Regions from separate parts of the Paenibacillus sp. P13VS genome, predicted to be linked through region 2. Evidence: predicted binding sites of a transcription regulator. Region 2 holds the regulator's gene; the other holds the start of a gene.
What was found. The regulator CtsR, encoded in region 2, represses protease genes until heat stress. The targets are predictions, from matches to a motif close to ATGGTCAATAAAGGTCAAACA.
Positions count from the first base shown of each region.

Region 1 (8,764 bases), on a different contig from region 2:
TGGTGTGTACCACTTCACCCTGATCGTTAAAATAATAACCGAAGGATTCAGATACGGCTCCTTGCTCCTGAAGCTCTTCAATGATCTCCGTTGCAAGTTTGCGTCTTCGTGCCATCTCCACGGCATCACCGATTCCGTGAATTACGATGCGTGACTGTCTGATCAGCTGGAGAATCTCCTGGACGCTTGGGTCCTGAATTAACGATTCATAGGCATGATCACTCAGCAAATCCGGTACATGCAGGAGTTTGTATTGTGCTCCTACCCGTTTTGCCATTGTCGATGCAATCGTATTGGCCTGAATTTCGAGGCTTTCTCCCAAACCGCCGCGTGCCGGTACGAACCAGACACCTTTTAGCGAAGTTGGCGGAGTCAGCTGCTCTGCTACTCCTGCCGTTGTTGATCCGCCTGTAACGGCAACAACGTCGTTATCATTCATTACTTGACTAAGAGCCTTCGCTCCAGCCTTACCCAGTTCCCGTTTGGCAAATGGAGAAATGTCCGAATCGCCGGGAACGACAACTACCTTTTGCAGACCGTAGGCTTGCTTGATGCGTTCTTCCAGCTCGGATAATCCGAACAGCTCTTTGGCTACTGGCTCTAACTGCTGCAGCAGATCATGCCCTGCCTCACTGATCTTCATCCCCGCACTGTCAATTTCAATAAGTCCCTGAGCCTTTAACAAATCGGTCTCAGCCCTCAGAACCCGCTCGGTCATCTGCATGGAATTGGCTAACGTCCTTCTCCCGATCACATCCGATAACATGATCTGGTGTAGAATCGTATACCTCTTCTTCAAAACATCCATGAGATCAGGCAGAAGCTGCTTTTGCACTTCTAAAATCGTTCGCATGCTTTCCACTCCCGCAAGCTTCTCGTTCCAAGCTCTCTTTCATGGCCCTAAAATGTCCCGGGTTAACTTTTTAAGTCCCACGTCTATTCTACCTAAAACTGACGTGACATGCAAGTGTTTCAAAAGCCTTATTTCACAACGTTTTGGCCCATTGTACGCGCTTATTTTCACAATCTCCAACTTCCACAGGAACGCGCAGCCACATTCATACCATATATAGAAGAAAACCAAATTTCTCATCTATATATCGCTTCTACTGACTCCAGGATTGTGCTTCATGCAACCTGTCCAAAACTTCTCTTAGCATTTACTTAAATGCTTTCTTTATCCATTCTTCATCATCATGATCAATTTCAGGTCAATCCAAACCATAAGCTTGATCATATCTCTTGCAATTCAGAATGCCATGAGCTATAATCATTATTGCTGTCACATCAACGTGCGCCCGTGGTCCAATGGATATGACGTAGGCCTCCGAAGCCTGAGATCCAAGTTCGATTCTTGGCGGGCGCGCCATTCTTGATTAGCAGCTCATAACCCTTTTAACCAATGGAACCGTAAAGGTTTCTTTTTTTTCAAAGTTAGTTTGACTTTCTTTGACTTTTTGTTTGAAATTGTTTATGATGTGGGTAATACGGTAACAGTTTAAATAGATACACTATTCCATGTACATTTCCGAGGAGGTTTTTCACGTGAGTTATATTCCTATGGTCGTTGAACAGAGCAACCGCGGTGAGCGCGCCTATGACATCTATTCCAGATTGCTGAAGGATCGTATTATCTTTCTAGGCAGCGATGTAAATGACGTTGTTGCGAATGCCATCATGGCACAGATGTTGTTCCTCGCTGCGGAAGATCCGGAGAAAGACATTCATCTATACATCAACAGCCCAGGCGGATCCATCACAGCCGGTATGGCCATTTACGATACAATGCAATTTATCAAACCTGATGTATCTACCATCTGTGTAGGTATGGCTGCTTCCATGGGCGCTTTCTTGCTCAATGCAGGTGCAAAAGGCAAACGTTTTGCACTGCCTAACAGTGAGATCATGATTCACCAGCCGCTGGGCGGCGCACAAGGTCAGGCTTCGGATATTGAAATCCGTGCCCGCCGCATTCTGAAAATGCGTGATACCTTGAACCGCATCATCGCTGAGCGCACAGGTCAACCACTGGAGCGCATCGAGAAAGATACAGACCGTGACTACTTCATGAGTGCTGCTGAAGCTGCCGATTACGGTATCATTGATAAAGTCATCGCAAACGTTGGCTCCCAAGGCGTATAAGCCGAGGTAACTGTATATTGAAGATAGGAACAGGTGAATTGATTGACCCGTTCCTACTACAAAGAAGCGCCCCTTGTCATGAACATGACGAGGGGCGCTCTTTTTATAGAATGATATCGAATAATTACTCTGCTGCAATTCCACTGAATGGCTGTGTACCTTTAGGGAGTAACTCTTTGTACGTAAACGAGAATTCCGGGAAACCTTCTGCATAAGCAGTGTATTCATACAGTTGGAAGAATACAACTACCCCTGTAGGCGTTACATAGAAGTCCTGGTCCTTGTTCAGACCTTTATAGCCGTCCAGGTAACCACCGCGAGCCTTAAGTTGCTCCCCAACCTTTTTGCCAAGCGTATCGCGCATTGTTTTGTTGTTTTGCAGCACATCATCAAGACTTAGCTCTTTACCTGTATCCAGCGCAAAGGTGTGACCTGTCCGAGTAGTCATCCCGTGGGCTCCGGCATAATCTTCATAACGCTGAGTAACCAATCCCAGCACGCCGTTCTCGTTGTACGTCACCACATAGGTGCTCTCAAATGCATATGGACGGTTGGCTGCTGCCGTTCCGTATTCTGCCGTTTGCTTCTTGAAAGCAGTTACGAATGTATCCACTTCGTCTTTCAACACTTTGTTGATTGCCGCTTCGGCCTCATCGCTAGCAAGTCCACTCACCTGCGGATATTGAATATCTACCTCAGCATTTTTGATATTCACTTTCACGTTTGCTGATTTCACTTTCACGCTATTTTGCTTCACTTTGCTCAGCGACAGTGTTTTGGTTTTACCATCCCAGCTGCCTTGAACCCCCAGATAATCTCTCATCGCCGAAAAAGGAATGTACAGACGTCCCTTGATCAGCTTCGCTTCAACGTTAGGATAATAATTATTTACTCTTAGCGACGGTTCACCGTCCGCCAGGCTGATTTTCATCGTGTTATTCGCTGCAGTCAGTGCGTACTCTTTTGTTTTTGCGTTATAGGTTAATGTACCACCAGCCACATCTTTAACAGCAGTGAGTGATACCCACGTGGATCCACCTTGTAGAAGACCCTTTTGTGTCAACGTTTTGCCTGCAGACTTCAATGTAACATCTGTGGATGCCGTAACTTTTGACGTAACCGAAGCTGCTTGCACGGAGTTATCCTGCCATACCGCCCCACTACCTACAATAATTCCTGCTGCGAGTAATGCACTTGTCCACTTTTTCCATGATGTCATATATAAAACTCCTCTCGAATTTGCCTATGGTTTATTGCGTATGTATCCTGATCGCATATCTCATACGCTCACCTCTTTATTATAATTAACCCAATTCAGGAAAGGTTTACAGCACCCGTTACAATGTTGTTCAATCCAAATCCATTTGGTAAAGGTTTTGTCACGAACAAATATACAAAAAAGACATCAAATGATTCCTCATTATTCTGGTTAAAGCAAGGATGTTAATACCAAACTTCTTTAAAGCTCCTCTATATAACAAAAGAGACCCTGCCCAATTGGACACAGTCTCTTCATATCTTCATCTACGTCTAGGTTTATTTCATTTCATACGTAATGTTAAGCGTCGTGCTTACTTTTACCTGACCTGTTTCAATTTCTGTACCAGCAGCAGACATTGCCATGTCCTTGGCCGTCGAACTTTCTGTTGCATAGAGCACAGGCACATTGCCATCACCTTGAGTTACAGACAACACAGCACCCAATTGACGTTTAACCGCCTTGGCAATCGCTGCTGCTTTTACATCTGCATTGGCTACAGCCTTCTCGATCACTTGTGCTTCGAAGTTTTCCGGATTTTCTACCGTAAAGCGTACATTCTCGATATTGTTGGCACCTGCCTGTGAAGCAGCATCCAGCAGTTCACCAATCTTGTCCATTTCGCGGTACGTAATCGTCAGCGTATGATGAGCGGTATAGCCTTTAACTTTCTGACCTTCTTTATCGCTATACGTATAGTTTGGCTGTACATAGAATTGACTGGTCTGAATATCGTCTGCACTGATTTTCCACGTATTCTTCAGCAGGTTGGATACCTTTTGAATTTTTGCTGCATTTGCCTTCTGGGCGGAGGCTGCTGTCTCAGCTGTGCTATTCACTCCGATCGATAGATAAGCGATATCCGGCTTTACCTGAATCTCGCCTTTGCCCACTACATTAATCACATTTTGCTGTACCCCTTGTACTTCTGCAGCATAGGCATAACTCCCCGGTGCCACCCACGCTGTACCACCCACGAGCAATGTTCCCGCCACCAATACCGCACCAAACGGTTTCATCCATCGTTTACCCATTACGCATAGCCTCCTTATGTCTAAGATCTCAATCTCAAAGCATTTTGATACCTTAACAGACGGAGACATTTTCCAAAATGTTGCACTTGATTATGCCCATAACGCAAAAAAGCCCCTTGCGGGACTTCTTCATGTCATGTTAATCATATCTTATTGGTTTTCAAGTTCTTCCTTGCTCACCAAACTCACTAAAGCGTTTACAGCCTGTTCGGCGTCCGCGCCTTCAGCACTAATTTGGATTTCTGTACCAGTACTGATTGCAAGGCTCATGATCCCCATGATACTTTTTGCATTAACTTTTTTGTCGTCCTTCTCGACGAACACTTCAGATGAGTACTTATTCGCTTCTTGAACGAACAGTGCCGCAGGTCTGGCATGGAGACCCGTTTTCAAACGGACAACTACCGGGTGCTTTGTCATGGAAACTTACCCCCTATTAGAAATCTAGACATTAAATACACAATTATATTTATAACATTATACCATTAACCCGCGCAGGACACTAGAAGAAAAAAAACCAGCACATTTCTGATTATTCAACCAGGTCCAATCCGTTAACCGTGACGTTCATTCCGCACTTTCTCAGCCAACTCGTCAATCTTACGAAGCCGATGGTTGACACCCGATTTGCTGACGGTACCTTTTAACAGCTCGCCAACTTCCTTCAGGTTAATGTCAGGATGCGCCAGTCTAACCTCTGCGACTTCACGCAGCTTCTCAGGCAAAGACTCCAAACCGACTTCCTTTTGCAGCAGCTTGATATTGTCGATCTGTCTCACTGCAGCTCCGATCGTCTTGTTCAGATTAGCTGTCTCACAGTTGACGATCCGGTTAACGGAATTACGCATATCCCGCATAATCCGTACATCCTCAAACTTGAACAAGGCCTGATGCGCACCAATGATGCTGAGCAGCTCAATAATTTTCTCGCCTTCCTTAATGTATAGGATGAATCCTTTTTTGCGTTCTATACACCGGGCATTAAGATGAAATTCATTGGCCAGATCCACGAGGGCCTGACAGTGCTCTTCATACATGGATGCGATCTCCAGGTGATACGAGGATCCTTCAGGGTTGTTGACCGAGCCACCCGCCATAAACGCGCCGCGTAGATAAGCCCGTTTACAACAGTTTTTCCGTAACAGCTCCTGATTAATTCCTGGAGTAAACAAAAAGCCTTCCGATACAATGTACAGATCCTTTAATATCTCCTGTACCATGGACGGAATTCGAACAATATACACATTGTTCTTTTTCAGCCGCATCTTTTTGCGGACAAGCAATTCCGTATGCACTTGAAAATGCTTTTTAAGCAGAGAGTATGCCCGTCTTGCGATCGCGGCATTCTCCGTCGAAATATCCAAGATCACTTTTTTATTCGATAACTGCACCGCACCTAGCATACGGATGAGGGCTGAAAGTTCCGCCTTTTCGCAGCACGGTTCACTCTCAATCATGGTTAATTCTTTTTTGGTCTGTGCTGCAAACGACATGGGACTTCACCTCTTCCGTAACATCCAATTTTGTACCAGCTGATAGATGTGGTGACTAAGCTTATCGGCATCATGACGCAGATAGGTTCTAAACAGAACAAGTGTATCCGCAACTACCTGATAGCCTGAACTTTTTAGTACATCCATATCCAAAACAACCGGTTTGGCTCCTTTTTCCGCATACCTATTCTGCACCTGCAGCGGAATTTCACCATTATTAACAATAACATAGTCAAAGAGCTGATGCCCCACGTGCTCATGAACCGCCTTGAGGTGGTCACTCACCGTATAGTTATCCGTCTCTCCAGGCTGTGTCATCACATTGCATATAAACATTTTCACGGCCTCTGCCTCGACGACAGCCTCTGCCAGTTTGGGAACTAACAAGTTAGGCAGAATGCTCGTATACAAGCTGCCTGGCCCGATCAGGATGGCATCTGCTTGTCGAATAGCCTCCACAGCCTCTGGCAACGGCTCCACGTGATCCGGTTCAAGGAAAACGCGTTTGATGCGTCCACCTGCTTCAGGGATTTTGGACTCGCCTGTAACAATTGAGCCATCCTCCATCTCCGCATGCAGCACAACCGCCTGCCCGGCTGCCGGCAAAACCTCACCGCGAACGGCAAACACGCGGCTGAGCTCCCGCACTGCGGTTACAAAGTCGCCTGAAATATCCGTCATTGCAGCCAAAATCAAATTACCCAGGCTGTGGCCTGCAAGCCCCGCGCCTGTATTAAAACGATATTTTAGCATATCCGATAGCAATGGCTCAACATCAGCCAGCGCCGTAAGCACGTTACGAATGTCGCCCGGAGGCGGCATTTGCAGTTCGTTGCGCAGGATGCCTGAACTACCACCGTCATCTGCAACCGTGACGATGGCCGTGATGTCCAGCGGCTTCTCTTTCAAACCGCGCAGCATCACGGATAACCCGGTTCCGCCGCCCATTACAACAATCCTCGGACGTTCTCTTCGTGGTCCGGCTTCTTTCATCCCTTCACCCTCTTCAATGACGATCACGGTCAGCGTCGCGATGGCTCACGGTAACAGCTTCAGTTTCGCTGCTTCCCAACATTTTGCCCAAATATTCAGATATGGCTACCGAACGATGCTTGCCTCCGGTACATCCAATCCCGATAATTACCTGACTTTTGCCTTCCTTCCGGTATTGCGGAATCAGGAAGTGCAGCATATCGAGCAGTTTGGTCAAAAACGACTGTGTTTCAGGCCATTTCATGACATATTCATATACATCACTATTCTGCCCCGTATTCGGACGCAAATGATCAATATAATGCGGATTTGGCAGGAAACGAACATCAAACACCAGATCCGCATCGATTGGAATGCCATATTTAAATCCAAACGACGTGATATTCACCGACAGCATATGACTTTCCAAATGAGAAAAGCGGGAAATAATCCGCTCTTTAAGCTGCGCCGGCTTCATCGTACTTGTGTTCAGCACTTGGGTAGCTGAATTTTTAAGCTCCTCCAGCATCTTGCGCTCCAGACGGATGCCATCAAGAGGCATGCCCTCAGGAGCCAGCGGATGTCTGCGTCTGCTCTCCTTGTAGCGCTGTACAAGGACGGAATCCGTAGCATCCAGGAATAAAATTTCACAGTGAATGGTAAAATGATCTTTTATATAGTTCAAAGACTCGGACAAAGCCGTAAAGAATTCCCGTCCCCGCAGGTCAATCACGAGGGCTACCTTACCGATCTTGCCGTTCGATTGTTCAATCAGTTCCGCAAATTTCGGAATCAACACCGGTGGCAGATTATCCACGCAGAAAAAGCCGAGATCTTCCAGGCTCTGTACCGCAATTGTTTTGCCTGCTCCGGACATGCCCGTAATGATAATGAGCGTGGCGCCTGTGCCCGGTGAAACTTCACCTTCAAGCATAAATGTCCCCTCCTTATCATATTGCTGCCTAATCATATGGTTCCGAGGTTACTAAGAACGCAAGAGAAGTCCTGCCGCGCCAACAATTCCCGCATCGTTGCCCAGAGTTGCTTCCAGGATCTGAACACCCTCCTGCAGCGGTTCAGGTGTCAGTTTCGCAAATACAGCACGTACTTCGTCAAACAGGATATTACCGGCTTTCGATACACCGCCCCCGATGATGAACATTTCCGGGTTTATGACTGCAGCAACAGCCGCCATCGATTTACCCAGATAGAATGCAGCACGATTTACGATGCGCAGAGCCACTTCATCGCCAGCTTTGGCTGCATCGAATACTTCCTTGGCTGCAATTTTGTCCACAAGCGCAAGTGACGTATGATCGCCGCGTTCTACTGCATCCTTAGCCATACGGATAATGCCCGTTGCGGAAGATACAGTTTCCACACATCCCATTTTACCACAACCACACTGAATGGCTTCCAGATCAGGCACAACACTGACATGACCCAGTTCTCCTGCCATGCCGGAAAAGCCCTGATAGATTTTGCCGTTCAATATCAAGCCTCCGCCAACACCTGTGCCGAGCGTGTAACATACGCAATTTTCCACACCCTTGCCAGCACCTGCCCAAGCCTCACCCAGTGCAGCAACGTTAGCATCGTTATCTATTTTGACTGGCTTGCCTAGACGCTCTTCCAGAATCGAACGAATGGCTACATTCCGAAATCCGATGTTAGGAGCGAGAACGATAATACCCTCGCGTACATTCGTGAACCCGGCTACCCCAGCCCCTACACCTTCAAGCTGTTCCCAGCTATATGGCGATTCTGCCACGATATGACGGACATACTTCTCGATGTTGGCGATAACCGTATCTACGCCCTTATCCACTTCTGTCGGCCCTTCATACGTATGCATAAGCTGACCT
Region 1 covers NZ_WYEV01000010.1:123,016-131,779, forward strand. Annotated here, with positions in the region: gene GUA98_RS22785 (sugar-binding transcriptional regulator) at 1-853, opposite strand, end outside; tRNA gene GUA98_RS22790 (tRNA-Arg) at 1,295-1,369, shown strand; gene clpP (ATP-dependent Clp endopeptidase proteolytic subunit ClpP) at 1,546-2,142, shown strand; gene GUA98_RS22800 (PdaC/SigV domain-containing protein) at 2,267-3,361, opposite strand; gene GUA98_RS22805 (SIMPL domain-containing protein) at 3,679-4,434, opposite strand; gene GUA98_RS22810 (HPr family phosphocarrier protein) at 4,585-4,854, opposite strand; gene whiA (DNA-binding protein WhiA) at 4,989-5,927, opposite strand; gene GUA98_RS22820 (gluconeogenesis factor YvcK family protein) at 5,934-6,920, opposite strand; gene rapZ (RNase adapter RapZ) at 6,934-7,833, opposite strand; gene GUA98_RS22830 (ROK family glucokinase) at 7,885-8,764, opposite strand, start outside.
Region 1: clpP (ATP-dependent Clp endopeptidase proteolytic subunit ClpP) is a predicted target of CtsR. The motif match lies at 1,437-1,457, and genes of this name have one in related genera.

Region 2 (8,764 bases):
TGACCATAATCGCAGCCAGACTATAATTCCCATCAATTGCAAGCAGTATCGCCATCATTCCAAGAAACAGATTACCCAAGGTAAAGAGGTTCGGAATGAATCTGGTTAACATTGTTGTTTCACCTCATCATCTTCAGGGCCGTTATAGGCAAACCTATACTGATAGCTCTGGATTACATTTGTCTGTCGATAAACATTTGCTCCTGCAGACGCTTCAGCCCTTCCTTAATGGTCCGGGCGCGTACCTCACCAATACCGTCGACTTCATCCAGCTCTTCAATCGTTGCCATGATCACATGCGGCAATTGTTCAAATTGGTCAACCAGGTTATGAATAATGACATTGGGAAGACGTGGTATCTTATTCAATACCCGATATCCGCGCGGTGCAACCGAATCTTCCGATGTAGCAGCCGATGAAGGATAGCCGAGCAGACGGACGATGTGATGTGCATCCAGCAATTCATCATCCGACAGGCGTTTGAGGCCCACGATAATTTCGCGAATTTTCTCGTCGCTATCATCTCGTGCATAGTCCTTGTACAGCAACCACGCTTCTTCTTCCGTTGTTCCAACCAATTCCTCCATTTGCATGGAGATCAGTCGTCCTTCATTCCCAAGTTCATGGATGTAGCGCTTGATTTCCGTTTTGATGCGCATCACCATTTCCGTACGCTGAATGACATTTACCACTTCAGGAATCGTGACAAGTTCTTCGAACTCCGAGGCACTTAGATTCGTAAGGGATTGGGTAAGTACAGCTTTGTACTTCTCCAGCGTTTGAATCGCCTGGTTAGCCTTCGTCAGAATAACGCCAATTTCCTTGAGCGAATATCTAAGAGTTCCCTGATATAAGGTAATAATATTCCGGCGCTGCGAGATAGATACGACCAATTTGCCTGTTTGCTTGGCTACACGTTCTGCTGTCCGGTGACGGATCCCTGTCTCAGAGGATGAGATGGAGGAATCCGGAATAAGCTGGGTGTTGGCATACAGAATACGCTTCAGGTCCTCGCTAAGAATGATGGCACCGTCCATCTTGGCGAGTTCATATAGATAGTTGGGGGAGAAATCGCAATTGATCGAGAAACCCCCGTCGACCACTTCCATTACTTCAGGGCTGTATCCTACAACAAGCAGTGCCCCTGTCTTGGCGCGCAGCACGTTCTCCAGACCTTCGCGGAAAGGTGTACCTGGTGCGATCAGCCTCAACAATTCATTCATATTATCCAGTTGGCTTGAATCTTTCATCTTGTTATGCCCCCTAATCTAAAGCAACCGCTAGTGCATCTGCCACGGTATTCACACCGATCAATTGTATCCCGCGAGGATGTTTCCAGCCCTTTAAGCTTTTCTCCGGTAAAATGACTCGTTTGAAGCCCAGCTTCTCGGCTTCCTTCACACGTTGTTCAGCCCGCGAAACGGCCCGAACCTCACCTGTCAAACCAATTTCGCCAAATATTACGTCATCTGGCTTGGTCGGCACATCCCTCAGACTGGATGCTATGCTGACGGCAACCGCCAAATCCACCGCCGGTTCATCGAGCCGAACTCCCCCGGCCACATTCAGGTACGCATCCTGCGTTTGCAAAAACATGCCCATCCGCTTCTCAAGCACGGCAATAATCAGGTTCAGCCTGTGATGATCTATCCCTGTTGCCATACGGCGGGGAGACGGGAAATGTGTTGCAGAGATGAGCGCCTGCAGCTCAACCAGCATCGGTCTAGTGCCTTCCATACTTGCAACTACCGTAGAACCCGCTACACCGAGCGGTCGTTCCGACAAAAAGAGTTCGGAAGGATTGCCCACTTCACGCAAGCCATCTTCGCCCATTTCGAAAATACCAATCTCATTGGTTGAACCGAAACGGTTTTTAACCGCACGTAACAGTCTATACGTATGATGACGTTCCCCTTCAAAGTAAAGAACACAGTCCACCATGTGTTCCAGCATACGTGGACCAGCGATTGCTCCTTCTTTCGTAACATGCCCCACAAGCACGGTTGCAATGCCTCGGCCTTTCGCAATCCGCATAAACCGAGAAGTGCATTCCCTTACCTGTGCTACGCTACCGGGTGCACTGGTGACTTCTGGGAGATATACCGTCTGAATAGAGTCGATGACAAGAAAATGCGGCTGGATCTGCTCCACCGCTTCCTCTACACGTTCCATATTCGTTTCACACAGCACATACAGTTCAGGAGAGAGTGCATCCAGACGGTCAGCCCGCAATTTGGTCTGTTTCACCGATTCCTCACCCGAAACATATAACACGCGCAAGCCCGAATGCGTTAGAGCATGCGAGGTTTGCAGCATCAGCGTTGATTTTCCGATTCCCGGATCTCCGCCTACCAGCACGAGAGAACCCGGAACAATTCCGCCACCCAATACCCGGTTCAGCTCTCCGATTCCAGTCTGCACACGCGGTTCCTGACCGCTATCTATATCTATGATGGGAAGCGGTTTATCTTTACTGTCAAAGAGGGGGGAATTTCTCCCTTGTGTTTTGACAACCGTTTCCGTTTCTTCCACCATGGAATTCCATGACTGACACCCCGGACATTTGCCGTACCATTTGGGGGCTTCATAACCACATTCCGTACATTGAAACTTGGTTTTAACTTTGGCCACTTCAGCACTCCTAGGATTTATTTTATAACAGCATTTTGCATTTTTCGACGAATTTTGCCCTGAATTTCTGACGTGCAGGGTTAATAAAAGTTTACCATTGTTTGAGATTTTTCGTAAAGGATTATCGTAAACTTTACACATGTTCCTTGGACAACAATAAAATAAAAAATCCTCTCCGGCCGAAGCCGGAAAGGATCATAAACCATTTCTCAGGTTTGAAATTTGCTTATTTGGTTTCGATTTCTTCATTGGAAGGAACAGCAGCTTCCTTTTTGGTTACGGACAGGGCACCATTCTCTTCGTCGATCAACAACGAATCGCCTTTGGTTACCGTACCTGTAAGCAATTCTTCAGACAATTTGTCTTCAATATGCTTCTGGATTGCCCGGCGAAGCGGACGAGCACCGTAAGCTGGATCGAAGCCTGCTTTGGCCAGGAAGGCCTTGGCGTTGTCTGTAAGCTCGAAGTCGACTTCATATTCACGCAGACGTTTCCGGAGCTCCTCGCTCATGAGGGAGACAATCTCAGCAATGTGTTTCTCTTCAAGAGAGTGGAATACGATGATCTCATCAATCCGGTTAAGGAACTCTGGACGGAAGCTTTTCTTCAGCTCATCCATGACTTTACCCTTCATGTTATCGTAATCCGCACCTGCATCCACAACAGCGGTGAAGCCGAGTGTAGAGTTACGTTTAATCGCTTCGGCACCCACGTTGGATGTCAGAATGATCAAAGTGTTGCGGAAATCCACGACACGACCTTTTGAGTCTGTCAGACGACCATCCTCAAGCACTTGCAGCAAGATGTTGAATACTTCCGGATGTGCTTTCTCGATTTCGTCGAGCAGGACTACGGAATACGGTTTGCGACGAACTTTCTCTGTCAACTGACCGCCTTCTTCGTAACCCACATATCCTGGAGGCGCTCCAACGAGTCTTGAAGTCGAGTGTTTCTCACCATACTCGGACATGTCGATCCGGATCACTGCATTTTCATCGCCGAACATAGCTTCAGCAAGCGCACGAGCCAGCTCGGTTTTACCTACCCCGGTAGGACCGAGGAAGATGAAGGATCCCATTGGACGTTTTGGATCTTTCAATCCAGCACGAGCACGGCGAACCGCACGGCTGACTGATTTCACGGCTTCATCCTGACCGATAACACGTTCATGCAGAATGGATTCCAGATTCATCAGGCGTTGTGTCTCTTCTTCTTTCAGCTTGTTCACCGGAATTCCTGTCCAGTTGGCTACCACTTGTGCGATATCCTCAGGCGTTACTTCGGAATCGGTGCGACCTTGTTTTTCTTTCCATTGGTTCTTCGTTACATCCAGCTCTTCACGGATTTTTTGTTCCGTATCACGCAGAGCTGCTGCTTTTTCGAACTCCTGGCTTTGGACCGCTGCGTCTTTTTCCTTACGGATATCTTCGAGACGGCTTTCCAGCTGTTTCAGGTTCGGCGGAATAGTGTATGAGTTCAATCTTACTTTGGAACCCGCTTCATCAATCAGGTCAATCGCTTTGTCTGGCAGGAAACGATCTGTGATGTAACGGTCAGACAATTTAACCGCCTGTACAATCGCTTCGTCCGTAATTTTCACACGGTGGTGGGCTTCATAACGATCACGCAGGCCGTGCAAAATTTGAATAGCTTCTTCCGGAGAAGGCTGATCTACAGTAATCGGTTGGAAACGACGCTCAAGCGCTGCATCCTTCTCGATATATTTGCGGTATTCATCCAGGGTTGTTGCCCCGATGCATTGCAATTCTCCACGAGCCAGAGCCGGTTTCAAAATGTTCGAAGCATCAATGGCGCCCTCAGCTCCGCCTGCACCGATCAGGGTGTGCAATTCGTCGATGAACAGGACAATGTTACCTGCCTGACGAATCTCATCCATGATTTTTTTCAAACGATCCTCAAACTCACCACGGTACTTCGTTCCGGCAACAACAGAACCCATATCCAGGGTCATGACACGTTTGTCGCGCAAAGTCTCCGGAATTTCGTTGGCGATGATTTTCTGTGCAAGACCTTCAGCAATCGCTGTTTTACCTACACCAGGTTCACCGATCAATACCGGGTTGTTCTTGGTACGACGGCTCAATACTTGAATGACACGCTCGATTTCTTTACTGCGGCCGATAACCGGATCCAGGTTGTTCTCCTTCGCATAAGCGGTAAGATCACGTGCCAGACTGTCCAGTGTTGGTGTACTTACATTAGCAGGCGTTCCATTATGACTGGATACAGCCTCACTGCTGCCAAGCAGTTGCAGCACTTGTTGACGTGCTTTGTTCAAACTAATACCAAGGTTGTTCAGCACACGTGCTGCAACGCCCTCGCCTTCACGAATCAATCCGAGCAAGATATGCTCTGTACCTACATAGGTGTGGCCCAATTTGCGAGCCTCATCCATGGACAGTTCAATTACTTTTTTCGCACGAGGCGTATATGCAATGTTCGTAGGTTGCTCTTGACCGCGGCCAATCAGCGTTTCTACTTCATCTTGAATTTTTTCCAATCCGAGTCCCAGGCCGATCAGCGCTTTGGCTGCGATGCCTTCGCCTTCACGAATGAGGCCGAGCAAAATGTGCTCTGTACCGATGTTATTATGACCGAGACGGACAGCTTCTTCCTGCGCGAGTGCGAGCACCTTTTGGGCCCGTTCCGTAAATCTTCCAAACATCATATCTCCTGCACCTCCATGGTTTTGGATAAAACGTGGGCCTTGTTCATGATCCCGACGTATAATTCATATCATTCTTGTTTGCAGCCATGCTGCGAATAAAGTCATTTGGCATTTAGTCCAATGCCCGTTTTATATAAAGCCGCAGATGCGGCATGAAACCTTAATATTAAATTTGACGAAAACAATTACTAGGATTGACTGGCTGCATTGATCGTATCACGAATCAACTGAGCCCGGTAGATGTCACGCTCATCTGTGCGCATATCTTCTCCGAATGTTTTCTGCAAAAAGCCTGGTTGTGTCATCACGTTTAACTCATTCATTACCGTAATGGACAATCCATTCAACAGCCCCAGATCTACACCTAAGCGAACATCCGAGAGACGCTGTGCGGCTTCCTTGGAATCCATAATGGCTGCGTGGGACAAAATCCCATATGAACGCATCACTCTATCGGTAATCCGCAGTCTCGAGTCGGAAATTAACCGCTCTCTGGCTGTACGTTCATGCCCAATCATCTGCAGCACTACGCTGTGCAGATTATCGATAACCTCTTGTTCCGTCTGTCCAAGCGTAATTTGATTGGAGATCTGGAAAAGGTTGCCCATCGCTTCGCTGCCTTCGCCATATATCCCACGCACGGTTAACCCCACTTGAGAAACAGCTGTCAGGATGCGTCCAATCTGCTGTGTCATCACCAGCGCAGGCAGATGCATCATTACAGATGCTCTTACCCCTGTACCTACATTGGTAGGACAGCTGGTCAGGTACCCTCTGCGATCATCAAAGGCATAATCCACATGCGCTTCAAAAGCATCATCTATGGCGGAAGCTTTCTCCCAGGCTTCTTTCACCTGGAACCCCGGATAGAGGCATTGGATACGAAGATGGTCTTCTTCGTTAATCATAATACTGATGGATTCATCCTCACTGAGAATAACCGCACCATTTTTTGATTCGTTCACAAGACTGGGGCTAATTAAATGCTTCTCCACCAGCACCCGCTTATCGAGATCATCAATATCCATCAGGTCCAAGGTATGGAAATCTCCAAAGGCATGAACGTCATCATATTGAAGTACTTCGCTCAGCTTATTCAGCACTTCTTCCGATTGCTCATTGGAAGCAAGCATTGGAAATGGGTAATGCTGAAGATTACGTGCGATCCGGACACGGCTGCTAATGACGATTTCGGAATCAGCCGCTTCACTGCGCATCCAGTCGCTGAGCGCCTTCTCTGTAAAGCGCAGATTAGGCATTACGCGTCCCTCCTACTCATGACAAACTCTACTCCTGAGCTATTTCTTTTTCAAGTTCCCTGATCTGGTCACGGATTTGAGCAGCCTCTTCAAATTCCTCCTGGGCGATACTCTCCTGAAGATCGCGTTTCAGGTCGGCAATCTGCCGCTTCACTTTAATGCGACCACCAGCTCGTGCAGGCACTTTGCCCACATGGGTTGTGCTGCCATGAACCCGTTTGAACAACGGATCCAGACGACTGTCAAAATATTTATAACAAGAACTGCAGCCGAATCGGCCGATTTTGCTAAACTGTGAGTAAGTCATGCCGCACTCTTCACAGCGAAGAGTCTGAGCAGGGGGAGCCCCGGCATTTCCATTCTTAGGTTCGAAATCAAGCAAGCCGGACAACAGGTTGTGAATGGAAAATCCATTCGATGTTCCCGGAATCATTTCTCCCTTTTCACGGGCACATGACTCACAAATATGGAATTCCGTCTTTTCTCCATTCACGATTTTAGTGAAATGAAGAGTCGCCGGACGTTTGTCGCATTCTTGGCACAGCATTTAGGATGTACCTCCTTGATCCCGATAGGTTTTCATTTACCGAGCAAAGATATTAACATCGCCTTTAACATTCTGGCACGAATTTGATCCCGGTAAGGAAGTTTGACCAATAAAATTTCTCTTGATACAGCTGCACGCATCAACCCAGCTTCCCTTTTACTCAGGAAACGTGCTTCCTCCAGCTGATAAATCAAGCCTTCGGCAGCTGTCTGTCCAATCTCATCCCCGATGCTATGGTGCAGATGATTATGCAAAGCAGAGTGGGCCGGCAATTCAATCCGCTGTATGCGGACATAACCGCCACCACCACGTTTACTCTCGACCAAATATCCCTTTTCAAGAGTAAAGCGTGTGCTTATTACATAGTTGATCTGGGATGGTACGCATGAGAATTGATCTGCAAGATCATTGCGCTGAATTTCAACCATTCCTTCGGGACTTTCATGCAAAATACTCTTCAGATATTGTTCGATAATATCAGAGATATTACGCATCCACTCATCCTCCACTGTCTGAAACGTTAAGTCAATAAGGACCCACACGCCCCCACAGAGTACACCTTCTCAACCCATTTAACCAATCGGAGAAACGACGAATCTTGATTTCCACTGGCTTATTCGGGAGAGCAAGGACGCACGAAGGTCCTCTTGGTACTGCCTCTTTCCGATGATATCCATCGTTCATGAAATGTGTCTCATCACCGGAATGTAGAAAGAAAGCTACGTAAGTATTTAACCTTCAGTTGACTTTGACTTTCTTTGACTTTATATACATTATAGCATATTTTGTGGTTTTGCCAAGTGGGGTCACTATTCATTTTTTACGATTTTACACGAAATATTCCCCGGACACAAAAAAACCTCTCCAAAAAATCCGGAGAAGTTCATTTGTCTCACTGTAGCACTGTTTTTCTATTGATATGAAAAGGGAAGGCACCCAGTATAAAGTGGCTTCGGATATACTCATGAACACATTTGAAAAATCAGAAGAAATCAAGCAGATAAGTTTCCCGTTCAGGGATCGTATGCTCTAACGCAGTAATGACTTCTGCCGGGCCGTGGATTCGACCCATTTGAGCCATCTCTGCTGGTCGTCTATATCCCATAAGCATCGCGGTAAGAGCTTGAATGTTGACCTTAAGTGTCTGCTCTTCCAAGACAGTTTCGGATGTTTTCCATATGGAGGCTGTACCATTCATTGCTACATTCAACTGCCATACGCCTTCATTCCAAGGAGCATAAGCATCCTCTACCTGAAGATTAATCTGTACCGGTGAGTCCTGGCTCGCAAAAGGGTATTGCGAAATAAACTGCTCCACACTTACAATCCGTGCCATGAAGTAAGGTACGATCTCCTGCTGTATTCGTGGATTATCCAGTTGAAAGGCAAGTGTATCACTCGCAGGTGCCTGCAGGGTCACCTCTTCAATCATTGAATCGTGATTTGCAATAAAGGTCCAGAGCGCTTGTCTGGCTTCTTCATTGAGATAAATGATCTCATCAATGGCAAACTTACGTTCTTTCACTTCATACAGTAGGTATCCTTGGGCTTGTCCTGCCTCATCCAGATAGACTGCCTTCTGGCTGGTTCCATCCGTGAGCACCGAGTTCTCCCACCATGAATCATCACGAACGAGAG
Region 2 covers NZ_WYEV01000020.1:841-9,604, reverse strand. Annotated here, with positions in the region: gene pssA (CDP-diacylglycerol--serine O-phosphatidyltransferase) at 1-112, opposite strand, end outside; gene disA (DNA integrity scanning diadenylate cyclase DisA) at 174-1,250, opposite strand; gene radA (DNA repair protein RadA) at 1,264-2,631, opposite strand; gene clpC (ATP-dependent protease ATP-binding subunit ClpC) at 2,858-5,320, opposite strand; gene GUA98_RS27830 (protein arginine kinase) at 5,509-6,579, opposite strand; gene GUA98_RS27825 (UvrB/UvrC motif-containing protein) at 6,608-7,126, opposite strand; gene GUA98_RS27820 (CtsR family transcriptional regulator) at 7,159-7,620, opposite strand; gene eis (enhanced intracellular survival protein Eis) at 8,109-8,764, opposite strand, start outside.